3 regions of the Janibacter sp. RAF52 genome follow, and region 1 is predicted to be linked to each of the others. Evidence: predicted binding sites of a transcription regulator. Region 1 holds the regulator's gene; each other region holds the start of a gene.
The links. The regulator HrcA, encoded in region 1, represses chaperone genes, less so after heat shock. The targets are predictions, from matches to a motif close to TTNGCACTCGNNNNNNNCGAGTGCNAA.
Positions count from the first base shown of each region.

Region 2: groES (co-chaperone GroES) is a predicted target of HrcA. The motif match lies at 7,884-7,910, and genes of this name have one in related genera.
Region 3: groL (chaperonin GroEL) is a predicted target of HrcA. The motif match lies at 5,437-5,463, and genes of this name have one in related genera.

Region 1 is NZ_JBFRDY010000007.1:110,462-120,335, forward strand. It holds gene AB4Y78_RS11125 (16S rRNA (uracil(1498)-N(3))-methyltransferase) at 1-601, opposite strand, end outside; gene AB4Y78_RS11130 (hypothetical protein) at 598-1,377, opposite strand; gene dnaJ (molecular chaperone DnaJ) at 1,396-2,514, opposite strand; gene hrcA (heat-inducible transcriptional repressor HrcA) at 2,570-3,607, opposite strand; gene AB4Y78_RS11145 (DUF3097 domain-containing protein) at 3,747-4,622, shown strand; gene fabG (3-oxoacyl-ACP reductase FabG) at 4,627-5,382, opposite strand; gene AB4Y78_RS11155 (trimeric intracellular cation channel family protein) at 5,451-6,101, opposite strand; gene hemW (radical SAM family heme chaperone HemW) at 6,094-7,257, opposite strand; gene AB4Y78_RS11165 (tyrosine-protein phosphatase) at 7,290-8,063, shown strand; gene AB4Y78_RS11170 (hotdog fold domain-containing protein) at 8,067-8,543, opposite strand; gene lepA (translation elongation factor 4) at 8,620-9,874, opposite strand, start outside.
Region 2 is NZ_JBFRDY010000011.1:12,325-22,198, reverse strand. It holds gene AB4Y78_RS13300 (alpha/beta fold hydrolase) at 1-669, shown strand, start outside; gene tsaE (tRNA (adenosine(37)-N6)-threonylcarbamoyltransferase complex ATPase subunit type 1 TsaE) at 666-1,148, shown strand; gene tsaB (tRNA (adenosine(37)-N6)-threonylcarbamoyltransferase complex dimerization subunit type 1 TsaB) at 1,145-1,849, shown strand; gene rimI (ribosomal protein S18-alanine N-acetyltransferase) at 1,846-2,325, shown strand; gene tsaD (tRNA (adenosine(37)-N6)-threonylcarbamoyltransferase complex transferase subunit TsaD) at 2,322-3,401, shown strand; gene AB4Y78_RS13275 (glycoside hydrolase family 3 N-terminal domain-containing protein) at 3,638-4,651, opposite strand; gene AB4Y78_RS13270 (hypothetical protein) at 4,650-4,895, shown strand; gene AB4Y78_RS13265 (DUF11 domain-containing protein) at 5,029-6,567, shown strand; gene AB4Y78_RS13260 (THUMP-like domain-containing protein) at 6,583-7,836, opposite strand; gene groES (co-chaperone GroES) at 8,040-8,336, shown strand; gene groL (chaperonin GroEL) at 8,438-9,874, shown strand, end outside.
Region 3 is NZ_JBFRDY010000002.1:16,785-26,658, reverse strand. It holds gene modA (molybdate ABC transporter substrate-binding protein) at 1-538, opposite strand, end outside; gene AB4Y78_RS02525 (TOBE domain-containing protein) at 535-936, opposite strand; gene AB4Y78_RS02520 (SGNH/GDSL hydrolase family protein) at 1,022-1,834, opposite strand; gene AB4Y78_RS02515 (uracil-DNA glycosylase) at 1,831-2,508, opposite strand; gene AB4Y78_RS02510 (three-helix bundle dimerization domain-containing protein) at 2,586-2,819, opposite strand; gene AB4Y78_RS02505 (pyridoxal phosphate-dependent decarboxylase family protein) at 2,965-4,323, shown strand; gene AB4Y78_RS02500 (DUF3263 domain-containing protein) at 4,435-4,725, shown strand; gene AB4Y78_RS02495 (hypothetical protein) at 4,943-5,407, shown strand; gene groL (chaperonin GroEL) at 5,616-7,250, shown strand; gene AB4Y78_RS02485 (AAA family ATPase) at 7,324-8,196, shown strand; gene AB4Y78_RS02480 (vWA domain-containing protein) at 8,193-9,323, shown strand; gene AB4Y78_RS02475 (XdhC family protein) at 9,316-9,874, shown strand, end outside.

The sequences.
Region 1 (9,874 bases):
CTTCGGGTCCGACGACGAGCAGGACCTCGCCGGAGTCCGGGAGCGGCGCGGTGGCCAGCGGGGTCGTCGCGTCCTCGTGCAGCACGAAGGTCGTCGCGCCCGCGCAGCGCCGGGCGAGGGCGGAGCTCGTGACGAGCCCGTCGACCTGGGGCCACCGGCCCCGACGCGACTGCTTCGCGGCGCGCTCGACGACATTGGCCCACTTGCGCTGGCCCTTGTCGACCTTGGGGCCCTTCCACCGCACGATCGACCGGTCGGCCTGCCACGGGACGACGGTGTCGACGCCGAACTCGGTGGCGGCCTCGACGGCGTCCTCGTCCCGCCCGTCCTTGGCCAGGGCCTGCACGAGCGTCAGGCGGAGGGAGGACTCCGGCTCGTCGGCGCGCTCGAGCACCCGCAGCCGCACCAGCTCTCGGGCGACCTCGGTGACCTCGGTGAGCACGCGGGCCCCCTGCCGGTCGGCGACGAGCACGTGCTCCCCCACCGCGAGCCGCACGACGGCCGCGGCGTGGTGGGCCTCCGGCCCGGTGAGGTCGACGACGTCGGCGACCCCGAGACCGTCGAGGGCACCGGGGTCGACGACGAAGAGTGGTGCGGTCATGGCCCCAGTCCTGCCTCTGGTCGGGCCCGCCACAGCGGCGGGTCGTGCGGCGCCCGGCGCGGGAGGGCCTCGCGACCGGCCGGCACGTCGGTCCGGTGCCGCGCCAGGTGGTCGGCGAGCCCGTGCACGGGGTAGCCGTCGGCGACCATCGCCGCCTCGAGGTCACGGACGAAGGCGGCGACGTCGCGGGGGCCGAGCGCCCACCAGACGAAGGGGGTGTCCAGCCGCGGGGCCCGCGGCAACGGGTCGTACCTGCCCCCGAGGCCCCGCCAGTCGTCGACGGCGTCGGGCCCGTCGGTGCCGTTGAGCAGCAGGCACTCCCCGCCGGCCACCCGGCGGCGCCGGGCGAGCGTGACGACGGAGCGGGCAGCCCGGGCGGACGTCGCCCACACCATGCGGCCGGGGTCCATCGTCGCGAAGGGGACCGGGCGCGAGCCGACGACCAGGCCGTGGGCGCGCACCTCGATGCCCCGGCTGTCGTGGGTGGCCGCGAGACCCACCCCGACGAGCACGGCCACGGCCACCCCGATGGCCAGAGGGCACAGGACGGCGGCCACCGGCAGCGCGCCGAGCACCACGAGCACGGTCGCGGTCGCGACGGCCAGGACCACCACGACCCCGACGACCGCGAGCAGGGCCGCCACGGGACGCGAGGCGGCGGGCACGGTGTGCCGGGCGCGCACCGGCCCGAGCTGCTCAGGGGTGGTGCGCAGCGACGTCTCGAGCGCCGGCGACGCCTGCGGTGTGCCGTCGAGGCCGACGAAGCGGCGCAACATCGCGCGGCGTCCGGGCCGTCAGCGCTTGAAGGCGTGCCGCAGGCGCCCGACGAAGCCGGAGTCGACGTCGTGGAGCTCGCCGTCGGGCTGCTCCTCGTCACGCAGCCGCGCGAGGTCGCGCAGCAGCTGCTCCTGCTCGGCATCGAGCTTGGTCGGGGTGCGCACGTCGACGTGGATGACGAGGTCGCCACGCCCTTCGTGCCGCAGGTGGGTCACGCCGAGCCCGGGCAGGACGATCGTGTCGCCGGGCTGGGTGCCGCGCTTGATGGTGATCTCCTGCTCGCCGTCGAGGGTGGCAAAGCTCATCGTCACGCCGAGGGCGGCTGCCGTCATCGGTACCGCGACCGATGCGTGCAGGTCGTCGCCGCGCCGGGTGAAGGTCTCGTGCTCGGCGACCCGCAGCTCGACGTAGAGGTCCCCGGCCGGCCCACCACCGGGACCGACCTCCCCTTCGCCGGCGAGGTGGATGCGGGTGCCGGTGTCGACACCGGCGGGGATGCGCACCTTCATCGTGCGGCGGCTGCGCACGCGGCCCTGGCCGGAGCACTCGTGGCAGGGGCTCGGGATGACCTCGCCGAAGCCCTGGCAGGTCGGGCACGGACGGCTCGTCATCACCTGGCCGAGGAAGGAGCGCTGCACCTGCTGGACCTCACCGCGCCCACCACAGGTGTCGCACGTGCGGCGACCGGTGCCGGGCTGGGCCCCGTCGCCGGAGCACGAGCCGCACACTGCCGCGGTGTCGATCGTCAGGTCCTGCTCGCCGCCGAAGACCGCCGTCGCGAGGTCGATCTCGAGACCCACGAGGCCGTCCTGCCCACGTGAGGAGCGCGAGCGCGGCCCACGACCGCCGCCCGCGGCCTGGCCGAAGAACTGCTCCATGATGTCGCTGAAGCTGAAGCCGGCACCGAAGCCCTCGTGCGCACCGCCGTAGGGGTCACCGCCCATGTCGTACTGGCGGCGCTTCGTCTCGTCGGAGAGGACGTCGTAGGCCTGCGAGACCCGCTTGAACTGCTCCTCCGCCTCGGGGCCGGGGTTGACGTCCGGGTGCAGGGTGCGGGCGAGCTTGCGGTACGCCCGCTTGATCTCCTCGGGCGTGGCCTCGCGGCTGACGCCCAGATCCTCGTAGTAGTCGTTCACGCGTGAGGTCCTCGTGGGTCGTGGTCGATGTCGGTCGGGTGCGGGGTGGCGCCGGTCAGGCGTCCACGATCCGCGAGAGGTAGGCGGCCACAGCGCGCACCTGCGCCATGGTCGCCGGGTAGTCCATGCGGGTCGGGCCGAGCACGCCGACGGCACCGACGTGCTCGTCGCCCGCGCCGTAGCCCGAGGTGATGAAGGAGGTCGACTGCAGGCTCGACACCGGGTTTTCGGCGCCGATGCGTACCGAGACGCCCGTCGACGCGTCGTGGGCCTCGGCGCTCAGCAGGCGCAGCAGCACCACGTGCTGCTCGAGGGCGTCGAGCACCGGCTCGAGCGTCATCGGGAAGTCGCCGGAGCTGCGGGCGAGGTTGGCGGTGCCGGCGAGCGTCACCTTGGTCGCCCGCTCCTCCGCGAGCGCCGCGTCGAGCGCGGCGAGCACGCCCGCCGTCAGGGCGTCCTCGGTCTCACGGTCGTCCTCGTGGAGGGTCGCGAGCGAGGTGAGCGCCTCGGCGAGGCGCCGGTCGTGGGTCGCGGCGTTGATCCGCGCACGCGCGCTGGCGAGGGCCTCGGCCCCCGCCGCGGTCGTGTAGTCGACGTTGATCGGGATGATCCGCTGCTCGACGCGGCCGCTGCCCATGATGACGACGACCATGAGCCGCGTCCGGCTCATCGGGACGAGCTCGACGTGCCGGACGGTGCTGCGGGTCAGCGAGGGGTACTGCACGACGGCGACCTGACGGGTGAGCGTCGACAGCAGACGCACCGTCCGGTCGAGGACGGTGTCGAGGTCGTCGGCGCCCTCGAGGTAGCTCGTGATGGCGGCCCGCTCCCCCTTCGACATCGGGCGGACGGCTGCCAGGCGGTCGACGAAGAGCCGGTAGCCGGCATCGGTGGGGATCCGCCCGGCGGAGGTGTGCGGCGCCGCGATGAGGCCCTCGTCCTCGAGCGCGGCCATGTCGTTGCGCACCGTCGCGGCCGAGACGTTGAGCTGGTGCCGGTCCAGGAGAGCCTTGGAACCCACCGGCTCGGAGGTCTGCACGTAGTCCTCGATGATGGCGCTCAGCACGGCCATGCGCCGCTGCTCCTGGCTCATGCGGACCTCCCTTCGACACGATGCTCGGACCGCTGGCACTCGGTCCACCTGAGTGCCAAGTCTACGACCGGGGCGGGCATTCCCCGGAATCCGGCGTGCCGCCTGCGCCGGCGACCGCCCTTCGGCCTACCGTCCCTGCGTGAGCGATCGATACGGCAAGGACGTCCTCTCCGCCGGCTGGCAGTCGAAGGGGAGGCTGGCGCGGCCCACCTCCCGCGCCCTCGAGGCGGTGACCGGCACCGTCGTCGAGGACGTCGAGACCGGCTGGGTCGGCGCCGTGGTCGCGGTGGAGAAGGCCGGCGGCGTCCACGTCGTCCACCTCGAGGACCGACGTGGCAAGGTCAAGGCCTTCCCGCTCGGGCCGGGCTTCCACGTCGACGGCGCCCCCGTGACCCTCACCCCGCCGAAGGGGGCGCAGCGCGCGGCCCTCGCCGCCGCCCAGCAGCAGGCCTCGCGCACCGCGAGCGGCTCCGTCGCCGTCCACGACGGCAAGGCCCGCGTCGCCCGAGGCTCGCGGATCTTCGTCGAGGGGCGCCACGACGCCGAGCTCGTCGAAAAGGTCTGGGGCCACGACCTGCGCGTCGAGGGTGTCGTCGTCGAGCCGCTCGACGGCGTCGACGACCTGGCTGCCGCGATCCGCGACTTCGCTCCCGGCCCCGGCCGCCGGATGGGCGTGCTCGTCGACCACCTCGTGCCGGGCAGCAAGGAGTCGCGCATCGTCGAGAAGGCCAACCGGGTCGCCCCTGAGCACGTGCTCGTCCTCGGCCACCCCTACGTCGACGTCTGGCAGTCGGTCCGGCCCCAGCGTCTCGGCATGGACACCTGGCCGACGGTCTCCCGCTCGATCGAGTGGAAGAAGGGCATCTGCCAGCACCTCGGCTGGGCCCACGACACCCAGGCCGACATCGCCCGTGCCTGGAAACAGATCCTCGCCACCGTGCGCACCTACGCCGACCTCGAGCCGGCGCTGCTCGGCCGCGTCGAGGAGCTCATCGACTTCGTCACGGCCGAGTAGCGGGTCAGTCGCGCGGGCCGCCGGCGACGTAGATGACCTGGCCGGAGACGAAGCCGGCCTCCTCGGACAGCAGGAAGGATGCGGTGGCGGCGATGTCCTCGGGCTGGCCGACGCGACCGACAGGGGTCTCCTTGGCGGCGTGGGCGAGGAAGTCCTCGAAGGGCACGCCGATCCGCTCGGCGGTGGCCGCGGTCATGTCGGTCTGGATGAAGCCCGGAGCGATGGCATTGGCGGTGACACCGAACTTGCCGAGCTCGATGGCGAGGGTCTTGGTGAAGCCCTGCATGCCGGCCTTGGCGGCGGAGTAGTTGGCCTGGCCCCGGTTGCCGAGGGCGGAGGTCGAGGAGAGGTTGACGATGCGGCCGTACTTCTCCGCGGTCATGTGGGCCTGGGCCGCCTTGGTCATGAGGAAGGCGCCGCGCAGGTGGACCGCCATGACGGAGTCCCAGTCGTCGACCGACATCTTGAAGAGCATGTTGTCGCGGATGATGCCCGCGTTGTTGACGAGCAGGGTCGGGGCGCCGAGCTCTGCGGCGACCCGAGCGACGCCCGCCTCGACCTGCTCGGCGTCAGAGACGTCCACGCCCACGGCGAGAGCGGTCCCGCCCCCTTCGGTGATCTCGTCGACGACCACCTGGCAGGCGGACTCGTCGAGGTCGAGGACGGCGACGTGGTGGCCGTCCGTGGCGAGGCGAAGGGCGATGGCCCGGCCGATCCCGCGGGCGGCTCCGGTGACGATGGCGGTACGAGTCGTGGTCATGCCCTCATCGTGCGCCATGGGGTAAGCGCCCGCACACCTGCGTCCGCGAAGCGGTCATCGACACCGGGTCAGCGGCGGTGCACCCGGCTCGGGCGCCACTTCGGCTCGGTCGGCAGCATCCACCCACGCCGTCGAGCGAGGTCGCACACGCCGCCGCCAATGAGCAGTGCCCCCAACGAGGCGAGCGGATCAGTGGTCACCAGCTGGAGCAGGACGAAGGAGGCGCCGCCGGCGAAGGCCGCGGTCGCGTAGAGCTCGGAGCGCTGCAGGATCGCGGGCACGCTGCCGAGCATGACGTCGCGCACGACCCCTCCCCCGCACGCGGTGAGTACGCCGAGCAGGATCGCCGGGAACCAGTGGATGTCGAGCAGCAGCGCCTTCTGGGTGCCGACGACGGCCCAGGTGCCGAGCGCCACGGCGTCCACCCAGGGGAAGACCTGCCGCCAGCGGCGCCCTTCGAGCGGGACGAGGAAGGCGATGAGGGCGGCCGTGAGCGCCACCGTGAGGTACCGCAGGTCGGTCAGCGCCACCGGCTGGACGTCGAGCAGCACGTCACGGATCGCGCCACCCCCGAGGGCGGAGACGACGGCGAGCACGCAGAAGCCGACCGGGTCGAGCTGGTAGCGCCGGGCGACGGCCCCACCGAGCAGCCCGTTGGCGAAGACGCCGAGCAGGTCGAAGGCGGCGATGAGGTCGGGGATCTGCGGGACGTCAGGCACCTGCGCTCCTGACGAGGTGGTGGACGACGGTGTCGGCCAGCAGTCGACCACGGCGGGTGAGGACGACACGGCCGCCGATCGCGGCCCGACCCTCGACGAGGCCGTCGGCGACGAGGCCCGCGACGGCCCGACGCCCCTGCGGCGTCAAGCGATCGGTCGGCAGCCCGTCGACGAGACGCACCCCGAGCAGGACGTCCTCGTCGGCGCGCTGCTCGGCCGTCAGGACCTCGCGCTCGGCGGCCGGGTCCCCCTCGGCCAGCGCCTTGGCCCAGGTCGCCGGGTGCTTGAGGTTCCACCAGCGCTCGCCGTCGACGTGGCTGTGCGCGCCCGGGCCGACGCCCCACCAGTCGTGGCTGCGCCAGTAGGCCTCGTTGTGCCGGCAGCGGTCGGCGGGCGTGCGGGCCCAGTTGCTGATCTCGTACCAGCCGTAGCCGGCCGCGGCGAGCAGCTCGTCGGCCAGCTCGTACTTGTCCGCCTCGTCGTCACCCGTCGGCATCGGCAGCTCGCCCCGACGCACCCGGGCGGCCATCTTGGTGCCGTCCTCGACGGTCAGGGCATAGGCGGACAGGTGGTCGGGCTCGAGGGCGACGGCGGTCTCGAGCGAGGTGCGCCACTGGTCGAGGGTCTCCCCCGGCGTGCCGTAGATGAGGTCCAGGCTCACCGCGAGACCCGCGGCACGGGCCGCGGCCAGGGCACGGGCGACGTTGGCAGGGTCATGGGTGCGGTCGAGCGTCGCGAGCACCTGCGGCACGGCTGACTGCATGCCGATGCTCACCCGGCTGAAACCGCCGTCGGCGAGCACCCGCAGCGACTCCTCGGTGACGCTGTCGGGGTTGGCCTCCGTCGTTACCTCGGCATCGTCGTCCAGGCCCCACCGCTCCCGCACGGCATCGAGGAAGCGCACGAGGTCCTGCGGGGGCAGCAGCGTCGGCGTGCCGCCCCCGACGAAGACCGTCGAGACCGGGCGGTCCGTGCCCACGGACCGCGCCGCCAGGTCGAGCTCGCCGATCGCGGCGTCGACGAAGGTGGCGACGCTCGCCCCCTTCGCGCCGCCGACGGGGCCCAGCTCGGTGGCCGTGTAGGTGTTGAAGTCGCAGTACCCGCATCGGACCGTGCAGAAGGGCACGTGCAGGTAGATGCCGAAGGGGGGACGCACCGGCCCATCCTCCCACCGATAGCGTGGGCGGCATGACCCGGTGGATCGAGCTCGACGGCGTCGTCAACATGCGTGACCTCGGTGGCCTGCCCACCCGCGACGGCCGCACCACCCGCGAGGGGCGGCTCATCCGCAGCGACAACCTCCAGGACCTGAGCGAAGGGGATGTCCGTCACCTCGTCGAGGTGCTCGGGGTGACGGACGTCGTCGACCTGCGCAGCCACGTCGAGCACGAGGTCACCGGCGCCGGGCCGCTGCGCTCCACCCCGCTGACCCACCACCACCACAGCCTGCTGCGCGAGGACCTCGGGGCCGATGAGACGGTCGAGGAGGCACTGGCGGTCCGGTGGGGTCGCGGGGACCCCGCGCCGCGGGACGGGGCCTTCTGGGCCCGGCACTACACGGGCTACCTCACGCGGCGCCCCGACTCCGTCGCCGCGGCACTCGCCGCGATCCGGGACAGCGCCGGAGGCACCGTCGTCCACTGCGCCGCGGGCAAGGACCGCACGGGCACGGTCGTCGGCATGGCTCTGGCGGTCGCCGGGGTCCCCGACGAGGAGATCGTCGCCGACTACGTCCTGACCGCCGGGCGGCTCGAGCGGATCATCGATCGCCTCATCGAGGTCGAGCCCTACCGCAGGTCACTGCCCACCCACACCCTCGAGGAGCAGCTGCCCCGCGCGGAGTCGATGGCGGCGGTGCTCGCCCACCTCGACGAGGAGTTCGGCGGGACGATCGGCTGGCTGGAGGCCGCCGGGTGGACCCAGGAGGAGGTCACGCGGCTGCGCGACCGGCTCGTGGGGTGAGGCTCAGGCCTTCTTCGGCTTGGCAGTGACGTAGACGGGGATGACGCCCTCGACGACGACGACGCCGTCGGTGCGCACCGCCTTGACCCGGATGTCGACGTCGTAGGGAGCCTCGCCCGTCCACTGCTCGGGGTCGGTCTCGGCGACGCACAGCAGGTCGGTCGTCGACTTGGCGAGGTAGCTCACCCGCAGGCCCCGCGGCAGCCATCGCTGGTCGCTCGGGCAGGTTGCCTCGGCGAGCAGACCCATCGCGGCCTCGAGCCCGTTGCACACGGCGATCGCGTGGAGGGTGCCGATGTGGTTGTGCACCCGCTTGCGGTTGCGGATCGACAGCTCGGCGTGGTTGGCGCGGACCTCGCGCACCTTCGGTCGGACGGTGGCGAAGTACGGCGCCTTGACGGCGTAGAGCAGGGAGAAGATCCGCTTGCCGGCCGGGAGGCTCGTGACGCGCTGGTAGAGGTCGAAGGTCTGCTGTGCCATGACCGCCACACTAAGCCAGCGCTTAGTGGCCGGGAAGGGTCCCCGGCGTCGGCTGCGTCACGTCAGCATCGCGCCGTTACTTCTTGGCCTTGTCCACGGCGCTGTCGTCAGAGGAGAGCGCAGCGATGAAGGCCTCCTGGGGCACCTCGACGGTGCCGATGTTCTTCATCCGCTTCTTGCCCTCCTTCTGCTTCTCGAGCAGCTTGCGCTTGCGGGAGATGTCACCGCCGTAGCACTTGGCGAGCACGTCCTTGCGGATGGCGCGGATGGTCTCGCGGGCGATGATCCGCGCGCCGATGGCGGCCTGGATCGGCACCTCGAACTGCTGGCGCGGGATGAGTTCCTTGAGCTTGCCGGCCATCATCGTGCCGTAGGCATAGGCCTTGTCCTTGTGGACGACCGCGCTGAAGGCGTCGACGGTCTCGCCCTGCAGGAGGATGTCGACCTTGACCAGGTCGGCGGCCTGGTCGCCCGCCTCCTGGTAGTCGAGGGAGGCGTAGCCGCGGGTCTTGGACTTCAGCTGGTCGAAGAAGTCGAAGACGATCTCGGCGAGCGGCAGCGTGTAGCGCATCTCGACGCGGTCCTCGGAGAGGTAGTCCATGCCGCCGAGCTGGCCGCGCTTGCCCTGGCACAACTCCATGATCGCGCCGATGAACTCGCTCGGCGCGAGGATCGTCGCCTTGACGACCGGCTCGCGGACCTCGGCAACCTTGCCGTAGGGGAACTCGCTGGGGTTGGTCACGAGGATCTCGGAGCCGTCGTCCATCGTCACCTCGTAGACCACGTTGGGCTGGGTCGAGATGAGGTCGAGGTCGAACTCGCGCTCGAGCCGCTCGCGGACGATCTCCAGGTGGAGCAGGCCGAGGAAGCCGCAGCGGAAGCCGAAGCCGAGGGCAGCGGAGGTCTCCGGCTCGTAGACGAGCGCGGCGTCGTTGAGCTTGAGCTTGTCGAGGGCGTCGCGCAGCGTCGGGTAGTCGGACCCGTCGATCGGGTAGAGCCCCGAGAAGACCATGGGGTTGGGGTCCTTGTAGCCACCGATCGCGTCGGCCGCGGGCGCCGCGGCATTGGTCACGGTGTCACCGACCTTGGACTGGCGCACGTCCTTGACCCCGGTGATGAGGTAGCCGACCTCGCCGACGCCCAGCCCCTTGCTCGGCAGCATCTCCGGCGAGATGACGCCGATCTCGAGCAGCTCGTGGGTCGCCTTGGTCGACATCATCGCGATCTTCTCGCGGGGGTGCAGGGCCCCGTCGACGACACGCACGTAGGTGACGACGCCGCGGTAGTTGTCGTACACGGAGTCGAAGATCATCGCGCGGGCCGGGGCGCTC
Region 2 (9,874 bases), on a different contig from region 1:
GGCGAGCTCGTCCTCGTCGGGCACTCGATGGGCGGCATGACGATCATGAGCTTCGCCGGTCGTTACCCCGACTTCACCCGAGCCCGGGTGAGCGGAGCGGCGCTCATCGCGACGAGTGCCGGCGGGGGCAGTCTGGTCCAGCTCGGGCTGGGGCGGACCTTCGACCGGATCATCGCCCGCCTCGGGCCCGGCTTCCTCGGCGGGCTCGGTGCGCGCGAGGGCGTCTGGGGGGTCCTGCGGGCCGCCGGCCGCGCGGTCGAGGACCGCACCGTGCAGCGCTATGCCTTCGGCGGGGCGATGCCGCGCGAGATGCTGCGCAATGTCGCCACCATGGTCTTCGGGACGCGCCTGGACACGATCGGGGCCTTCCTGCCGGAGCTCGACGAGCTCGACGTGCGCGAGGCCCTGGCGGGGCTCGTCGAGACCCCCGTGCTCATCGTCGCCGGCTCCAAGGACGTGCTCACCCCGCCCGCGCACAGCGAGCGGCTCGCCGAGGCCCTGCCCGCCGCCGAGCACGTCGTCATCCCCGGTGTCGGTCACCTGCTCCAGCTCGAGCGTCCCGCGGCGGTCACCGACGCGATCCTCGGGCTGCTCGAGCGGCCGCGCGGCATCGACCCCCAGGAGGACGCGGAGCGGGCCGGCGAGGCGGTCACGGGGCAGACCGCATGAGCCTGCTCCTGCCGGACACCGACGCGACGACGGCCCTCGGGCGGCGCCTGGCGACGCTGCTGCGCGCCGGTGACCTCGTCGTGCTCACCGGAGGCCTCGGCGCGGGCAAGACCACGCTCACCCGTGGTCTCGGCGCGGGCCTCGGGGTCCGGGGAGCGGTGACCTCACCGACCTTCGTCATCGCCCGGGTCCACCCCTCGCTCGTCGGGGGGCCCGAGCTCGTGCACGTCGACGCCTACCGGCTCGGCGGGGCCGCCGAGCTCGACGACCTCGACCTCGACTCCGAGCTCGACGAGGCGGTGACCGTCGTCGAGTGGGGGGCAGGGCTCGTCGAGGGCCTGGCCGACGACCGACTCGAGATCACCCTGACCGCCGACCCCGCCACCGAGGCCCGCACCCTCGAGGTCGTCGGCGTCGGGGACCGCTGGGCCGGTGTCGACGTCGAGGCCCACCTGCGTGACGAAGGGAGCGACCGATGAGGCTGCTCGCACTGGACACCGCCACCTCCGCGATCACCGTCGCCGTCCACGACGGCGAGCAGGTGCTCGCCACCCGCACCACCGTTGACGCGCGACGCCACACCGAGCTGCTCGCGCCGATGATCGTCGACGCCCTCGCCGCGGCCGGCACCGACGTCACCGAGGTCACGCACGTCGCCGTCGGCACCGGGCCGGGGCCCTTCACCGGGCTGCGCGTCGGGCTCGTCACCGCGCAGACCTTCGCCCACGCCCGTGGCATCACCGTCCACGGCGTCTGCTCCCTCGACGCGCTCGCGGCAGCCGCCGCCGCCCACGGGCACGAGGGCGAGCTGCTCGTCGCCACCGATGCCCGTCGCAAGGAGGTGTACTGGGCCCGCTACGACTGCACCGCAGGGGAGGTCGTCCTCCAGGAGGGGCCCGCCGTCACCAAGCCGGCCGACCTGCCCGAGCCCGTGCGCGCCCTGCCGACCATCGGCCGTGGGCCCGTGGTCTACCCCGAGCTGCTCCCCGCGGCCCTGACCCTGCCGGGGGTCGACCTGCTCGACGTCGACGCCGGTGCGCTCGCGGCCCTCGCCGCCACTCGCATCGCCGCCGGCGCGGACATGCCCGTCGAGCCGCTCTACCTGCGCCGACCCGACGCCGTGGCGCCCGCTGCTGCCGGTGCTGCCGGCGGAGCCGGCGCGGCCGGGGGGACCCGGTGACGACGGCGACGGTGACCCCCCTTCGCCTGCGGGAGGCGCGGTGGCAGGACCTCGCGGTGCTCGCCGACCACGAGCGGGAGCTCTTCGGGGCCGAGGCCTGGAGCCTCGCCTCGTGGTGGGGCGAGCTCGCCGGACGGCCGCGGCGCGAGTACGTCGTCGCGGAGGACGCCGACGGCATCGCCGGCTACGGTGGGCTCGACCACGCGGGTGACACCAGCGACGTCATGACCATCGCGACGCTGCCCCGGGCGCGCGGCACCGGCCTGGGCCGCCGGCTGCTCGCCGAGCTCGTCGACCGGGCCCGGGCCGCCGGGGCCGAGCGGCTCGTGCTCGAGGTCCGGGCCGACAACGTCGCGGCGCGCGGGCTCTACGACTCTGCCGGGTTCGGGCTGCTGCAGACCCGACGCGGCTACTACCCGGGTGGGGTCGACGCGCTCGTCCTCGCCCTCGACCTGACGCAGGAGACGCAGGCATGACGGATGCACCACTCGTCCTCGGCATCGAGACCTCGTGCGACGAGACCGGCGTCGGCATCGTCCACGGCACCGAGCTGCTCGTCGACGCCGTCGCCTCGAGCGTCGAGGAGCATGCCCGCTTCGGAGGCGTCGTGCCCGAGGTCGCCTCCCGGGCGCACCTCGAGGCGATGGTCCCGACCATCGAGCGGGCCTGCCGTGAGGCCGGCGTGGCCCTGACCGACCTCGACGGCATCGCCGTGACCGCTGGCCCGGGGCTCGCCGGTCCGCTCATGGTCGGCGTCGCCTCGGCCAAGGCCTTGGCCGTCGCTCTCGGCCTGCCGATCTACGGGGTCAACCACCTCGCGAGCCACGTGGCCGTCGACATCGTCGAGCACGGGCCGCTGCCGGAGCCGACGATGGCGATGCTCGTGAGCGGCGGGCACTCCTCGCTGCTGCTCGTCCCCGATGTCACGCATGACATCCGCAGCCTCGGGTCGACGATTGACGACGCCGCCGGGGAAGCCTTCGACAAGGTGGCGCGGGTGCTCGGGCTGCCCTTCCCGGGTGGTCCGCACATCGACCGGGCGGCGAGCGACGGGCAGATCACCATCGACTTCCCTCGGGGGCTGTCCAATCGCAAGGACATGGAGCGCCACCGCTTCGACTTCTCCTTCTCCGGCCTCAAGACCGCCGTCACCCGGTGGATCGAGGCCGAGCGCGCCGCTGGTCGGGAGGTGCCGGTGGCCGACGTCGCCGCGTCCTTCCAGGAGGCGGTCGTCGACGTGCTCACCCGCAAGGCGGTGCTCGCGTGCACCGAGCACGACGTCGCTGCCCTGCAGGTCGGTGGTGGGGTGGCGGCCAACTCGCGGTTGCGGGCCATGGCACAGCAGCGCTGCGACGACGCAGGCATCCAGCTGCGCGTCCCGCGGCCGGGGCTGTGCACCGACAACGGCGCGATGGTCGCCAGCCTCGGCGCCCAGATGATGCTCAAGGGGAGGCCGGCGAGCGACCTCTCGCTGCCCGCCGACAGCTCGCTGCCGGTGACCGACGTGCGCACCGGCCTGCCGGTGCACGTCGACCACGACCACGCCCACTGACCCCCTTCGCCTGTGTATTTCCCTAGGGAAATGCGTAGGTGGGGCCGTATTTCCCTAGGGAAATGCGTAGGTGGGGCCGTATTTCCCTAGGGAAATGCGTAGGTGGGGCCGTATTTCCCTAGGGAAATGCGTAGGTGGGGCCGTATTTCCCTAGGGAAATGCGCAGGTGGGGCCGTATTTCCCTAGGGAAATGCGCAGGTGGGGCCGTATTTCCCTAGGGAAATGCGCAGGTGGGCTCAGCCGCAGCGCAGCAGGCCCATGTCCTCCTTGAGAGTCAGCACCCGGGTCACCGAGGCCGTGACCTGCTTGCCGAAGGCCGTGTCGCCCTTCGCCTTGGTCTCGATCGCGGAGACCATCGTCGGGACCTGGCTGGGGTCGGCGGTCAGCACGATGTCGCCACCGGCGGCGACGAACTTCGTGGCCCGCTCCGGCACCGGGGTCGCGGCGACCGCCTTGGCCGCACCGACGTCGTCGGTGATGACGACGCCGTCGAAGTCCATGTCCTCGCGGAGCATGCCGGTGACGATCTTCTGCGAAAACAGGGCGGGCGTCTCGCCGTCGATCTTCGAGTACCTGGCGGAGCCGACCATGACGATCTTGGTCCCGCCCTCGATGGTTTCGGCGAAGGGGGCGAGGTAGGGGTCCTTCGTCGTCGCCGTGGAGTCGGTGATGCCGGTGGCCTGCAGGTCGGTGTTGCCGGTGATCCGACCGATGCCCGGGAAGTGCTTGACCGTCGGCTCCACGCCGGCGTCCTGCATGCCGCGGGCGAAGGCGAGCGAGCCCTTGCCGGCGGCCACCGGGGTCGAGCCGTACTGCCGGTCCCACTTGCCGATCGGCTCGTTGGCCCGTCCGATGTCCGCCGGGACGGTGTCGGCGACGGGGGCGAGGTTGACGTTGACACCCGCCTGCTTGAGCTCGCTGCCCCACGCCTGGGCCGAGGCCCGCAGGTCGGCGTCCTGGGCCTGCTCGAGGCCGGAGGGCATCGGGGTGAAGCCCGTGCCGGTGAGCTGCTGGACCTCGCCACCCTCTTGGTCGGCCGCGACGAGCATGCCGACCTTGGTGCCGTCGACGGTCGGGGCGACCTCCTGCAGGTGCTGACTGGCGGCAGCCACGGTGGAGCGGTCCTGCCAGCCGCCGAGGTAGAGCATCGAGCCCAGGCCCTGCACCCCGATGACCTGGTCGAGGCTGGTCGCCGGGCCCGGCTGCATGGCGGCCATGATCAGCTGGCCGGCCTGCTGGGTGGGCGTCATGGCGTCGCGTACCCGCGAGACGCAGGCGCTGGCCTTCGGGCCGTCCGCGGTCGCGGAGGCCGAGCTCGAGGACCGTGAGGAGGTGCTCGAGGAGGTCGGCGACGACGACGCGGAGGTCGAGGTCGACGTGCTCGACCCGGAGCTCGCCGGAGACGACGTCGAGCCGGTCGGGTCCTCTCCGGTCCCGCCGCCGCACCCGACGAGGGCGAGGACGGCGAGGCCTGCGGCGGCGCGGGTCAGGTGACGGGCTCGGGTCGACATGGCATGCACGCTACCTGCGAGGGCGAAGGGGGGCCCCGGGCTCGGGCGCGCAGACCCCTGTACGCGGCGCGCCGTTGCCGCTACCGTGTCCCACGACACACGTCTGGGGAGGCGCGATGCGTGTACGTACGTCGATGTCCCGGTGGTTCTTTGCCGCCGTCCTGACCATGTTCGGTGCCGTGGCCGGTGCGCCGTCGTCGTCCGCCGCAGAGATCGAGTCGGGGGGACCGCTCACCTCGATCGACATCTCGCCGGTGCTCAACTGCGACGTGCGCTACGAGGGCGACGTGATGGGTGAGTGGTACGACGACATCGCCTGCGGCACCTTCGTCGCCTTCGACGACCGGCTCTTCGGCCCCGAGAGGGTCCCGGCGGGTGGCGATGCCACCCTGGTCGACAACTACGAGCCCTTCACCGCGGTCTCGCAGAGCGGGCCGACCGGGGCCGGGACGAGTGCCAGTCCCTACACCGTCACCACGACGGTCGGTCTGGGTGACACCGGGGCGACGCTAACGCAGGTCGACACCTACGTCGCCGGGGCGACCGCCTACCGGACGGACATCCGCATCACCGGCGGTGCGACCACCGGTGATGCCGTGGTCTTCCGCGGTGGCGACTGCTACCTCCAGGACAGCGACTTCGGGCTCGGGCAGGTCCTCGACGGCAACTCCCCGGTCTGCAAGGCGCAGCCTGACTCCGTCAACCCCGAGCGGGTCGAGGGCATGCGGCCACTGAGCAGCGGTGCCGCCTACATCGAGGCCGGGTACAGCCAGGTGTGGGAGGCGATCGGCAGAGGCGAGATGCTGCCCAACACCTGTCGCTGCGACGAGCGGATCGACAACGGCATCGCGATCTCGTGGACTCGGGAGATCAGCCAGGGCGCCACCGTGACGCTGTCGAGCCTGACCTTCTTCTCACCCGTCGGCACGACTCCGCTCACCGTGAGCAAGACGGTTGACCAGTCCGAGGTGTCGGCCGGCTCCGAGGTCACCTACACGATCCGGGTCTCCAATCCCGGGGCGACGAGCCAGGTCGTGAGCTCGGTGACTGACTCGCTGCCCGCCGGGTTCACCTACGTGCCGGGCTCGACGACCGGCGCGACGACGAACGACCCGACGGGCACCACCGACCTGACGTGGACGGATGACATCGAGGTACCTGCAGCGACGGGCGACACCCCGGGCTCGGTGTCGTTGAGCTTCCGGGCCACCGTCTCCGACGTCGCAGGGACGTACACCAACACGGCCAGTGCGACGGGCGAGGGCGTGACCGTCGTCGCCGCCGAGGACACCGCCCCGGTCACCGTCACGGCAGCGAGCCCGACGACCGCCACCTCAACGACCTCGACCTCCACCTCGACGACATCGTCGAGCAGCACGTCGACGAGCACCACCTCCACCTCGACCAGCTCCACCCCGACGTCGACGACGACGAGCGACCCGACGGCGACCACGAGCCAGCCGACCTCGACGACGACCGGGGGGCCGACGGCGACCGTCTCCGGTGGCCCGGAGACACCTGACGTCGTCCAGACCGACGGTGGGCCGATGGACTCCGCGTCAGGCGGCGCACTCGTGGTCCTCGCCGGTGCGGCCGGTCTGGGTCTGCTGCTCGCCCTGCGGTGGAGCGTGATGCGGCCGAGCCGACGCCACTGACGCGGGGCGGCAGACTTAGCCGTCGGCGAGAGCAGCCGGGCGCACGACGAGGACAACTTGGTCGCCGCCGACGCGCGTGAGCACGATGGTCGCGCTCTCGCCGGACCCTGCGCCGCGGCCGATCTTCAGCTGCTTGCGCAGCTGGTCCTCGTCGAGCCGGATCCCGCGCTTCTTGACCGTCAGCCCGGTGATGCCGCGCTCGCGCAGCCAGGCGCGCAGGCCCTTGACGGTGAAGGGCATCGCCTCGAGGACCTCGTAGCGGCGGGCGTGGCCGAGGTCGAGCGCCTGATCGCTCGTGACGTAACCCAGGCCGGCCTCGAGCTCGATGCCCGAGACCGCGCCGGTGACCGTGCCGATGAGCCCGGCACGCGTGACCGCACGGTCGGCCTCGTAGAGCCAGGTGCCCGTGTCGTCGAGGGAGTGCGCGACGCCGGGGTCCTCCTCGCAGCTGCGCTGGTCGACCTCGACGGGCGGGGCCCCCTTGCGCAGGACGCGGGCGGACCGGCCGGCCTCCTTGACGAGCGGCCCCCACCAGACGGTGCACTCGAGGACGGTGCCCTGCCACGAGGTCCACTGGGCCTCGGTGCCGAGCGGTGGGATGTCGTGGGGGAGCGACGGGGAGAGCTTGGCCCCGGTCGCGGGCACATCGCGGGCGACGGAGAGCACGAAGTCCCACGACGGTGAGATCTCGTCGAGCCGGAAGACCCGTCGGGTGCGCCCGGAGCGGTCGGCCACCCCCGGGGTGCGGCGGGCGGGGTCGAGCCACACGCCGGCGCGGGAGCGAAGGGGGTCCAGCGGCGCCTCGAAGTCCTCGGCCACGCCCGTGCGTGCCCGGCTGTCGGGCCACGGCCGCAGGTTGACGTCGGCGATGGCGGCAGTGAGCGGGTCGGCGTCGACGCCGTGGACGGTGACGCCGAGAGCGCTCATCGCCATCGCGTCCGAGCCGATGCCGCAGCCGAGGTCGTGGACCGTCGCGAGGCTCGCCGCGGCGTAGCGGCCGGCGTGGGTGGCGGCGACCTCGAGCCGGCTGGCTTGCTCGAGGCCGTCGGGGGTGAAGAGCATGCCCTCGGCGAACTCGCCGAACTTGTCGCGGGCCCGGCCCTGGAGGCGCTTCTGCGTCATCAGGCCGGCGGCCTGCTCGGCGGTGAGTCCCTCCCTGCGCAGGCGGGCGGTGACCGTGACGGCCTCCGCCTCCGTGTACTCGGGGAGACCGTGCAGGTGGGCATGCCCCTCGGGGGAGGCGAGCCAACGCACGGTCTGGATGTCCACAGGCGCATTGTCCATGGTGGGCGCCCGATCCGCAGCCGCCACCCTCGCTGGCACTCGGGTTGACCGAGTGCCAGATGGCGTCCTAGATTGATCTTGGCACTCACCACTGGCGAGTGCCAGATGCCACGGTTGGACGACCCCCGCGACGGCGCCCGGCCAGGCTTCGCCCCAGAACTCACATTCGTCCCACAGAAGGAGTCACCGTGTCGGTTTCCATCAAGCCGCTCGAGGACCGGATCGTCGTCAAGGGCATCGAGGCGCAGCAGACCACCGCCTCCGGCCTCGTCATCCCGGACACCGCCAAGGAGAAGCCGCAGGAGGGCGAGGTCGTCGCCGTCGGCCCCGGCCGTTTCAACGACGACGGTGACGAGCGCGTCCCGATGGACATCTCCGTCGGCGACCGCGTCATCTACTCCAAGTACGGCGGCACCGAGATCAAGCACGGTGGCGAGGAGTACCTCATCCTCTCCGCCCGCGACGTGCTCGCGATCCTCGCCTGAGCCTGCGCACGACACACAGCTGACGCCCCGGGTGCGGCCCTCTCCCGGGCCTGCCGGGGCGTCGCTCTTTATCTCCCTTCGTCAAGAACCTAAGGACAAACATGGCCAAGGAACTGGAGTTCAACGACTCCGCCCGTGACGCCCTCCAGCGCGGCGTCGACCAGCTCGCCAACGCCGTCAAGGTGACGCTCGGCCCCAAGGGTCGCAACGTCGTCATCGACAAGCAGTGGGGCGCCCCGACGATCACCAACGACGGCGTGACCATCGCCCGCGAGATCGAGCTCGAGGACCCGTACGAAAACCTCGGTGCGCAGCTCGCCAAGGAGGTCGCGACCAAGACCAACGACGTCGCCGGTGACGGCACGACGACCGCGACCGTCCTCGCCCAGGCCATGGTCAAGGAGGGCCTGCGCAATGTCGCCGCCGGCGCCGCTCCGTCCGGCCTCAAGCGGGGCATCGACAAGGCCGTCGAGGCCGTCTCCGCGCGCCTCCTCGAGATCGCCCGCGAGGTCGAGGGCAAGGAGGAGATCGCGCAGGTCGCCTCCCTCTCCGCCCAGGACCAGGGCATCGGCGGCATCATCGCCGACGCCTTCGACAAGGTCGGCAAGGACGGCGTCATCACCGTCGAGGAGTCCTCGACTGCCGAGACCGCGCTCGACTTCACCGAGGGCATGCAGTTCGACAAGGGTTACATCAGCCCCTACTTCGTCACCGACCCGGAGCGCATGGAGGGTGTCCTCGAGGACGCCTACGTCCTGATCAACCAGGGCAAGATCTCCACGATCCAGGACATCCTCCCGGTGCTGGAGAAGGTCGTCCAGAGCGGCAAGCCGCTGCTCATCATCGCCGAGGACATCGAGGGCGAGGCCCTCTCCACCCTCGTCGTCAACAAGCTCAAGGGCGTCTTCAACGTCGCGGCCGTCAAGGCCCCGGGCTTCGGCGACCGCCGCAAGGCGATGCTCCAGGACATTGCCATTCTCACCGGCGGTCAGGTCATCGCCGAGGAGGTCGGCCTCAAGCTCGACCAGGTCGGTCTCGAGGACCTCGGTCAGGCCCGTCGTGTCGTCGTCACCAAGGACGCGACGACGATCATCGACGGCCAGGGTGCCGCCGACGACGTCACCGGTCGGGTCAACCAGATCAAGTCCGAGATCGAGCGGACCGACTCCGACTGGGACCGCGAAAAGCTCCAGGAGCGCCTCGCGAAGCTCGCCGGTGGCGTCTGCGTCATCCAGGTCGGCGCCCACACCGAGGTCGAGCTCAAGGAGAAGAAGCACCGCATCGAGGACGCGATCTCCGCGACCCGCGCGGCCATCGAGGAGGGCATCGTCGCCGGCGGTGGCTCCTCGCTCGCCCACGCGGTCTCCGTCGTCGAGGGCCTCGGCCTCGAGGGTGACGAGCAGGTCGGCGCCAACATCGTGCGGACCGCCGGTGTCGAGCCGCTGCGCTGGATCGCCGAGAACGCGGGCCTCGAGGGCTACGTCGCCGTCGCCAAGGTGCAGGAGCTGACCCCCGGCCAAGGCCTCAACGCCGCGACC
Region 3 (9,874 bases), on a different contig from region 1:
TGCTCAGCACGTCGGTCACCTTGGTCTCCTCGCTCGCCGGCTCGAGCGTGGCGCCCTGCTGCTCGGTGAGGGTCGCGGTCGCGGCGCCGCAGGGGACCTGCTCGGCGCAGACGACGACGGCCAGGTCGGAGTCCTCGAGGTCCTCCAGCCCGGTGATCTTCTGCGGGTTGCCCGGCTCGGTGATGATCGTCAGGACATTGGTCGCGAAGACCGTGGGCTCGCCCTCGACAGCGTCCTTGACCTTGTCCATGTTGGCCTCGTCGGCGGAGGCGAAGACGTCGAGGTCGGCGCCGTTGGTGATCTGCGAGGCGAGGTCGGAGGACCCGGCGAACTGGAGCTGGATGTCGACGCCCTCGTGCTCCTCCTCGAAGGCGGCCTCGATCTCCTCGAAGGAGGCCGTGAGCGAGGCGGCCGCTGCGACGTTGAGGGTCGTGGTGCCCCCGTCGCCGCCCGACGCGGAGGAGTCCGAGTCGGAGCCGCAGGCCGTGAGGGCCAGGGCGAGTGCGGCGGTGGCGGTGGTGGCGACGACGCGCTTCATGCGGGACTCCCGGGCGTGCCGATGACGACATTGGTGGACTTGATGGAGGCGACGGCGACGGCGCCGGGCTCCAGGCCGAGCTCGTCGGCGGCCTCGCGGGACATGAGGGAGACGATCCGGAAGGGTCCGGCCTGCAGGCTCACCTGCGCCATGACCCCGTCCCTCTTGACCTCGGTGACGATGCCGCGCATCCGGTTGCGGGCGGACTCGTCGGTCACCGTGCCGACGGGGGCCGGGTGGGCGATCTCCTCTGCGAGCCGCGCCAGGTCGGTGCCGTCGACGTGGGCCGGGCCGGCTCCCTTCGTCGCGGTGAGGCGGCCAGCGTCGATCCAGCGTCGGACGGTGTCCGGGGAGACGGCCAGCAGCTCCGCCGCCTCTGAAATTCGAATCTGCGCCATGTTGCGCAAAGTATCACCGCATCTGCGGCAAAATCACAGGAAAGTGCAGCCGTAATGGACAAAGAGCGCTGTGGTCGTCGCGACCTCAGGGCAGGTCGAGCGGGCCGAAGGGGGCGGGCTCGCCGATCTTCGCCGTCACTGTGTCGCCGGAGGAGCGGCCGGTGAGCCGGCGCTGCACCCACGGTCCGGCGTAGGTGACCGCCCACCGGGCGCGCTCGGCCCGACGCTGGGTGGCCGGTCGCGACGGCGCCGGGTCGAGAGGAGTGTCCCAGCCCGCCCGCGTCGGCAGGCCGAGCGCCGTCAGCGCCGCCTGGGCCACCCGCTCGTGCCCCGGTGTGCTCAGGTGGATCCGGTCCTCGCCCCACATGCGCGCGTCCTTGACCGAGCGCATGCCCCACAGGTCGAGGACGTGCGCGCCGTGGCGGGCGGCGATGGAGTGGAGGTTGGCCGTGTGCACCGCGTGCCGCGAGCGAAGGGCGGAGAAGAGGCCTGCTCCGCGCGGGTCCGTCGGCGTCGCGAGGAGCACGTCGGCGCCGGCCTCACGGATCCGCGCGACGGCGTCCTCGAGTCGGGCGGCGATCGCGTCGAGGTCGACCCGGGGGCGCAGGATGTCGTTGCCACCGCCGACCACCGAGACGAGGTCCGGGGCCATCGTCAGCGCCTCGTCGAGCTGCCGGCCGACGACGTCGGCGAGCTTGCGGCCGCGGATGGCGAGGTTGGCGTAGTGCAGCTTCTCGCCGCCGGTGCGCCCGGCGAGCTCCGCGGCGAGGCGGTCGGCCCACCCGATGAAGCGGCCCTCGTGCCGAGGGTCGACGTCGACCATGCCCTCGGTGAAGGAGTCGCCGATCGCGACGTAGCGGCGCCAGGGGTGCTGGGCGGGGGTGGTCGGCTCGGTCACGGCAGGCTCCAGTCGATCGGGTCGGCTCCCTGACGGGTCAGCAGCTCGTTGGTCCGGCTGAAGGGCCGCGAGCCGAAGAACCCGTTGCGGGCGGACAAGGGGGAGGGGTGGGCGCTCTCGATGCGTGGCACGTCGCCGAGCGCAGGGGCCAGGTTGCGCGCCTGCCGACCCCAGAGGATCGCGACGAGTGGGCCGCCGCGGCGGGCGAGGACCTCGATCGCGCGGTCGGTGACCTGCTCCCAGCCGCGGCCCTGGTGGCTGGCCGGTGCGCCGGGGCGCACGGTGAGGCAGCGGTTGAGCAGCATGACGCCCTGCTGTGCCCACGGTGTGAGGTCGCCGTTGCCGGGGGTGGCGACGCCGAGGTCGTCGACGAGCTCGCGGTGGATGTTGAGCAGGGACCGGGGCAGCGGCCGCACGTCCGGCGCCACCGCGAAGGAGAGCCCGATGGCGTGGCCGGGGGTGGGGTAGGGGTCCTGGCCGACGACGAGCACCCGGACCTCGTCGAGCGGGATGGTGAAGGCTCGCAGCACGTGCTCGCCAGCGGGAAGGTAGCCGTGGCCGGCGGCGACCTCGGCGCGCAGGTACTCGCCCATGGCCGCGATCGTCTCGGCGACGGGCTCGAGGGCCTGGGCCCAAGAGGGGTGGACGAGCTCGGTCAGGGGGTGTGCTGGCACCCGCCCAACCTATGCCTGCCGCGGGGACGACGAACCCCCCGGTGCAGGGGCCCGGGGGGTTCGTGGATCGGGGGTCGTCAGCAGGTGGCGCTCGTGGGCGGCACCGGGGCGCCGGCGAGCTCGTGCAACTCGATCTTCACGGCGTGCTCGACGAGCGGGGCGAGGAACTCGGGGTGCTGGTTGGTCGGCTCGATGCGCTCCCGGGCGCTCGCGACCATGGCCTCGATGCGCTCGCAGGCGACCTGGGGGTAGCGGACGCACAGGTCCGCGGCCATGTTGGTCATGACGTGGTCCACGTGGATGGTGATCATGGGTCCTCCTCGGCTCAAGATGAACACAAGGTTAACACCATGTGGACGGCGCTGCCGAAGTGTTTGCCGGGAGGGCACCTTCGGGCGTGTCCCTGCCGTCGCGTGAGGGCCTCGCGCCGCGCCGGCTGGCCCCTAGAGTGCCTCCGTGCACGGATTCGCTGACGACAACACCTCCCTGGCCGAGCTGGCTCGGATCGTCCTCGACTACTCGAAGGAGCGCCTCGAGCTCGACCCGGTCCCGCTCGACCGGCCCCTCACGCCGGCGCAGCTGCAGGAGCGTGCCGGTCAGACGATCACCGCCGAGGGGCTCGGCGGGCAGTCGGCGATGGACCTCTTCGCCGAGGTGCTCGCACCCGCCTGCCTGTCCGTCGACCACCCGCGCTACCTCTCCTTCATCCCGTGCGCGCCCACCGAGGCCGCCGCGATGTTCGACCTCGTGGTCGGCGCGAGCTCGATCTACGCCGGCTCCTGGCTCGAGGGGTCCGGCGCGGTCTATGCCGAAAACCAGGCGCTCCGGTGGATCGCTGACCTCGTCGGCCTCCCCGAGTCCGCGGGCGGCGTCTTCGTCCCCGGCGGCACGATCGGCAACCTCTCGGCCCTCGTCGCAGCCCGTGCCGAGGCGCGCCGCACCGCACCCGCCGGTCAGCGTCCCTTCCGGGTCGCGACCACCCGCGGAGCCCACTCGTCGATCCAGTCCGCCTGCGACGTCATGGACGCCGAGCTCGTCACCGTGGAGCCCGACGAGCGGGGTCGGCTCACCGGCGAGCGGCTGCGCGAGGTCCTCCTCGCCGAGGGGCCGGAGACCTTCTTCGCCGTCGTCGCGACGGCGGGCACGACGAACTTCGGCATCATCGACGACCTGACCTCCGTGGCCGAGGTGTGCCGCGAGCTCGGCATCTGGTTCCACGTCGACGGCGCCTACGGTGGCGCCGGTCTGGCCGCGCCCTCGGTGCGCGACCTGTACGCGGGCATCGAGCACTGCGACTCCTTCATCGTCGACCCGCACAAGTGGCTCTTCGCCCCCTTCGACTGCTGCGCGCTGCTCTACCGCGACCCCGAGGCGGGGCGCCGGGCCCACACCCAGCACGCGGGCTACCTCGACGTGCTCACCGAGGCGACCGACTGGAACCCGACCGACTACTCCGTCGGTCTGACGCGACGGGCCCGGGGTCTGCCCTTCTGGTTCTCCCTGGCCACGCACGGCACGCAGGCCTACACCGACTCGGTCGAGAAGACGCTGACCGTCGCCGCCTTCGCCGAGGCCGAGATCGCCCGCCGCGAGGGCTTCGAGCTCGTCGGCGAGCGCTTCCTGTCCGTCCTCGTCTTCCGGCGCACGGGCTGGACGGCCGCGGACTACCAGGCCTGGTCCGACCGCATCCTCGACGAGGAGTTCGCCTTCGTCGTGCCGACCAACCACGACGGCGAGACCCTCGCGCGCTTCGCGATCGTCAACCCCCAGACGACGACCGACGACATCGTCGCCATCCTCGACTCGATGGGCTGAGCCTGTGACGGGTGGGGCTAAGGGGGCGTGAGTGACCCCCTTCGCCCCGCCTGTCCAGCCGACACGCCGAGGTAATGACAGGCGTGTGATTTCGCCGGTACAGTGCTCGACGTGAACCTCGCAGACCAGACCGCCGCGCCGACCCCCTCGGTCCCGCTCACGGACCGCGACCGCGAGATCCTCGCCTTCGAGCGCCAGTGGTGGAAGTACGCCGGCTCCAAGGAGCAGGCGATCAAGGAGCTCTTCGACATGAGCTCCACCCGCTACTACCAGGTGCTCAACGGGCTCATCAACAACCCGGCCGCCCTCTCCGAGGACCCCATGCTCATCAAGCGGCTGCGCCGCCTGCGCGACCAGCGCCAGCGCACCCGCAGCGCGCGGCGGCTCGGCATCGAGATCTGAGCGCACGCCGCCACGAGGGCCCCGCACGACCACCGGTCGGGCGGGGCCCTCGTGCGTGCACCGGGCGCCCGAGGGTCACGGAAGCGTCACGGATCGTGCCCGGGCCGAACCCGCCGTCGTGCTCTCGCGTCTCACGGTGCAGGGGTGGAGGGGCAGGTGGGCGGCTCCGGTCCGCAGGGGGTACCGGAGCCGCCCACTCGTTGGCACAGTGGGGACCATGACCGACCTCGACTGGAGCACCCCCGACGGGCTGGCGGCGATCGCCGACCACCTGGCAGCACAGGTCGACGGCTGGACGCGGCCGACCGCGTGGGCCGTGGCGATCTCGCCCGCCAGCAGCGACCCGGAGTGGGAGCTGCCGCACGTCAACCTCCCCGGCGGTCGCCACGGCCTGGCGGCCGTGGTCCTCGCCACGGTGCTGCGGCACGACGGGTCGACCGCCACCCTCGGCGTGTCGACCGACCAGCTCGCCGCCGCCGTCGAGGCCCTCGCGCCGGCCCGGGCCTGCGAGCAGCTCGAGCACCCCAACCTCGCGGCCTGGCAGGGGCTGCTCGCCGCCGCCCGCGACAACCCGGCCCGAGAGCTCGTCGCCGTCTTCGTCGCGGACCTCGACGACCCGATCTCCTCCGACGTCGACGGAGCCATGAGGGCGAGCTTCGAGCACCACCACCCGGCGGTCTGAGGCCGAGGCGGCGGCCCGGGCCGGCCTCGTTTGCACTCGACGGAGGAGAGTGCCAATAATGGCGTTAGCACTCTCCTCGTGAGAGTGACAGTCCTGACCGGTCAGGTGAGGGGCGCGATCGCACGGTGACGTGAGCCGGGTGGTCGCTCTCCGTCCGTCGCGGGCACCCCCGGTCGCACCCTTCGATTCGCGTGGAGGAACCACCCGAATGGCAAAGCTCATTGCTTTTGACGAGGAGGCCCGTCGCGGCCTCGAGCGGGGCATGAACACCCTCGCCGACGCCGTCAAGGTCACCCTCGGCCCCAAGGGCCGCAACGTCGTCCTGGAGAAGAAGTGGGGCGCCCCCACGATCACCAACGACGGCGTGTCCATCGCCAAGGAGATCGAGCTCGACGACCCCTACGAGAAGATCGGGGCCGAGCTCGTCAAGGAGGTCGCGAAGAAGACCGACGACGTCGCCGGTGACGGCACGACGACGGCCACCGTCCTCGCCCAGGCCCTCGTCCGCGAGGGGCTGCGCAATGTCGCGGCCGGCGCCAACCCCATGGCCCTCAAGCGCGGCATCGAGAAGGCCACCGCTGCGGTGTCCGACGAGCTGCTCGCGATGGCCAAGGAGATCGAGACCAAGGAGCAGATCGCTGCCACGGCCTCCATCTCCGCTGCTGACCAGGAGATCGGCGCCAAGATCGCCGAGGCCATGGACAAGGTCGGCAAGGAAGGCGTCATCACCGTCGAGGAGAGCAACACCTTCGGGCTCGAGCTCGAGCTCACCGAGGGCATGCGCTTCGACAAGGGTTACATCTCCGGCTACTTCGTCACCGACACCGAGCGCATGGAGACCGTGCTCGAGGACCCCTACGTCCTCATCGCCAACTCCAAGATCGGCTCGATCAAGGACCTGCTGCCCCTCCTCGAGAAGGTCATGCAGGCCGGCAAGCCGCTGCTCATCATCGCCGAGGACGTCGAGGGCGAGGCCCTGTCGACGCTCGTCGTCAACAAGCTCAAGGGCACCTTCAAGTCCGTCGCCGTCAAGGCTCCGGGCTTCGGTGACCGCCGCAAGGCCATGCTCGCCGACATCGCCATCCTCACCGGTGGCCAGGTCATCTCCGAGGAGGTCGGCCTCTCGCTCGACACCGCCGAGCTCGACCTGCTCGGTCGTGCGCGCAAGGTCGTCGTCACCAAGGACGAGACGACCATCGTCGAGGGTGCTGGCGACCAGGACCAGATCGCCGGTCGCGTCAACCAGATCAAGGCCGAGATCAGCAACTCCGACTCGGACTACGACCGCGAGAAGCTCCAGGAGCGCCTCGCCAAGCTCGCCGGCGGCGTCGCCGTCATCCGCGCGGGTGCGGCCACCGAGGTGGAGCTCAAGGAGCGCAAGCACCGCATCGAGGACGCCGTGCGCAACGCCAAGGCTGCCGTCGAGGAGGGCATCGTCGCCGGTGGTGGCGTCGCGCTCCTGCAGGCGACCAAGGCCGCCTTCGACAAGCTCACCCTCGAGGGTGACGAGGCGACCGGCGCCAACATCGTGCGCGTCGCGGCGGGTGCCCCGCTCAAGCAGATCGCGACCAACGCCGGCCTCAACGGCGGCGTCGTGACCGAGAAGGTCGAGAACCTCCCCGCGGGTGAGGGCCTCAACGCGGCGACCGGCGAGTACGTCGACATGATCGCCCAGGGCATCATCGACCCGGCCAAGGTCACCCGCAGCGCGCTGCAGAACGCCGCCTCCATCGCGGCGCTCTTCCTCACCACCGAGGCCGTCGTCGCCGACAAGCCGGAGAAGGCCGCTCCGGCCATGCCCGGTGGCGACGACATGGGTGGCATGGGGGGCATGGGCTTCTGAGCCCACTCCTGCACCACGCACGAAGGGCGGTTCCCCCGGATCGGGGAACCGCCCTTCGGCGTACCCTTCCTGCATGACGTCACCGCAGGAGCTGGCGGACCGGCTGGGTGCCACGGGTTACCTCGCCGACGAGGACTTGGCCACGGTGGCCTTCCTCGCGCGGGAGATGCAGCGCCCCCTGCTGCTCGAAGGAGCCCCCGGCACGGGCAAGACCGCCCTCGCCGAGGCCCTCGCCGAGCTCGAGGGGACCCCCCTCATCCGGCTGCAGTGCTACGAGGGGCTCGACGCCTCCCAGGCCCTCTACGACTGGGACTTCCCGCGGCAGATCCTCCACCTGCGCACCCTCGAAGCGGTCGCCGCCAGCGGCGAGCTCGACCCGAGCGAGGCGGAGAGCTCACTCTTCGACGAGCGCTACCTCCTGGAGCGCCCGGTGTTGCGGGCGCTGCGCACCAGCCCGGTCGTGCTCCTCGTCGACGAGATCGACCGGGCGGACGACGAGTTCGAGGCCTTCCTGCTCGAGGTGCTCTCGGGCTGGACGGTGAGCATCCCCGAGCTCGGGACGGTTCGGGCCGCCGTGCCGCCGACCGTCATCCTCACGTCGAACCGCACCCGGGACCTGCACGACGCACTCAAGCGGCGCTGCCTCTACCACTGGATCGACCACCCGGGCCTGGAGCGCGAGGTGGCGATCGTCCGCAGCCGCCTCCCCGGCGTCAGCGAGACGCTGGCCCACCAGGTCGTCACCGCCGTCCAGCGACTGCGGACCGAGGACCTCGTCAAGCCCCCGGGTGTCGCCGAGACCCTCGACTGGGTCGCTGCCCTGCAGCGTCTCGGGTCGCCGGAGCTCGACCTCGAGACCGCCGCCCGCACGCTCGGGGCCGTCATCAAGTACCGCGAGGACGCCGAGCGGGTGAGGCAGGCACTGGACCGGGTGCTCGCCCGATGACGGCACCCCCGCACGCCGGCGAGGTCGACGAGATCCTCCTCGCGCTCGCCCACGCGGCCAGGGCCGCCGGGGTCGGGGTGACCCACGACCGGGCCGCGACCTTCCTCGAAGCGGCATCGGTCGTCGGGGTCGGCGACCTCGAGCACGTGCGTCGGGCGGGCCGGGCCACGCTGTGCGCCGGCCCGGAGGACCTCCTGCGCTTCGAGCAGGTGTACGCCGAGTGGTTCGCCGGGCGCGACGACCTGCCCTGGCGGGTCGACAGGGAGGAGCAGAGCGCGCTCGTCTCCCCCTTGCCCGAGGACGACGGTGCCGACGACGGGGAAGGGGAGGCTGACGCACTGCACGTGGCCGCGAGCGAGGTCGAGGTCCTCCGCTCCCGCGACGTGGCGGCGATGGGTCCGCGGGACAAGGCCGTGCTCGACGGGATGATCGCGGGCCTGCGGCCGCGGCTGCCGGTGCGTCGCGGGACCCGACGGACCACGTGGGTCCGGGGGGAGATCGACGTGCGGACCACCCTTCGCTCGATGCTGCGCCAGATGGGGGAGCCGAGCCGGATCCACCACCGGCGGCGAGGGCCGCGCACCCGCCGGGTCGTGCTGCTCGTCGACGTCTCGGGGTCGATGCGACCCTACGCCGACGCGCTGCTGCGGCTGGCCCACGGCATCGTGCGGGCGCCCCGGCCCGGTGGCACGGCAGGAGACGTCGAGGTCTTCACGCTCGGCACACGCCTCACTCGTGTCACCGAGGCCCTGCGCACCCGTGACCCCGAGCGGGCGCTCGTGCGCGTGGGTGACCGGGTACCGGACTGGTCCGGCGGGACGCGGCTCGGTGAGGTGCTGCGGGTCTTCCTCACGAGGGAGCAAACCCGGCACCTGGCCCGCGGCGCCGTCGTGGTCGTCGTGAGCGACGGCTGGGAGCGCGGCGACGGCATTGAGCTCGCCGACCAGCTGGCCAGGCTGCGCCGGATGTCCCACCTGCTGGTCTGGGTCAATCCCCACCGCGGCAAGGAGGGGTACCGTCCGGTGCAGGTGGGCATCGTCGCCGCGCTGCCCCACATCGACGCCTTCGTCGCAGGACACTCACTGCGGGCGTTCGAGGACCTGCTGGAGGTGTTGGCCGATGCGTGAGGCGCTCACCGAGCTCCTGGACTGGTGGGAGCAGGGACACTCCGTCGGGGTCGGGACCGTCGTCGCGACCTTCCGATCCGCACCGCGGCCGCCCGGCGCCTCGATGCTCGTCGGGCCCGACGGCACCGCTGTCGGCTCGGTCTCCGGCGGGTGCGTCGAGGGTGCGGTCTACGAGCTGGCCCAGGAGGTGCTCGAGTCGGGCACCCCGGCCCTCCAGCGGTACGGCGTCTCCGACGACGACGCGATGGCCGTCGGCCTGACCTGCGGCGGGGTCCTCGACGTGTGGGTCGAGCAGATGAACCGCAAGACCTTCCCCGAGCTCGGCGAGGTGGCCGCCGACATCCGGGACGGCCGTCCGGTGGCGGTCGCCACGGTCATCGAGCACCCGGACCCCACCTGGCTCGGGCGGCGGATGCTCGTGCGCCCCGATCAGGAGCCGACCGGCACCCTCGGCTCCGCGCGGGTCGACGCCGCCGTCCGTGACGACGCGCTCGGCCAGCTCGCGCTCGGTCACAACGCCACCCTCGGCTACGGCGCCGACGGGCAGCGCC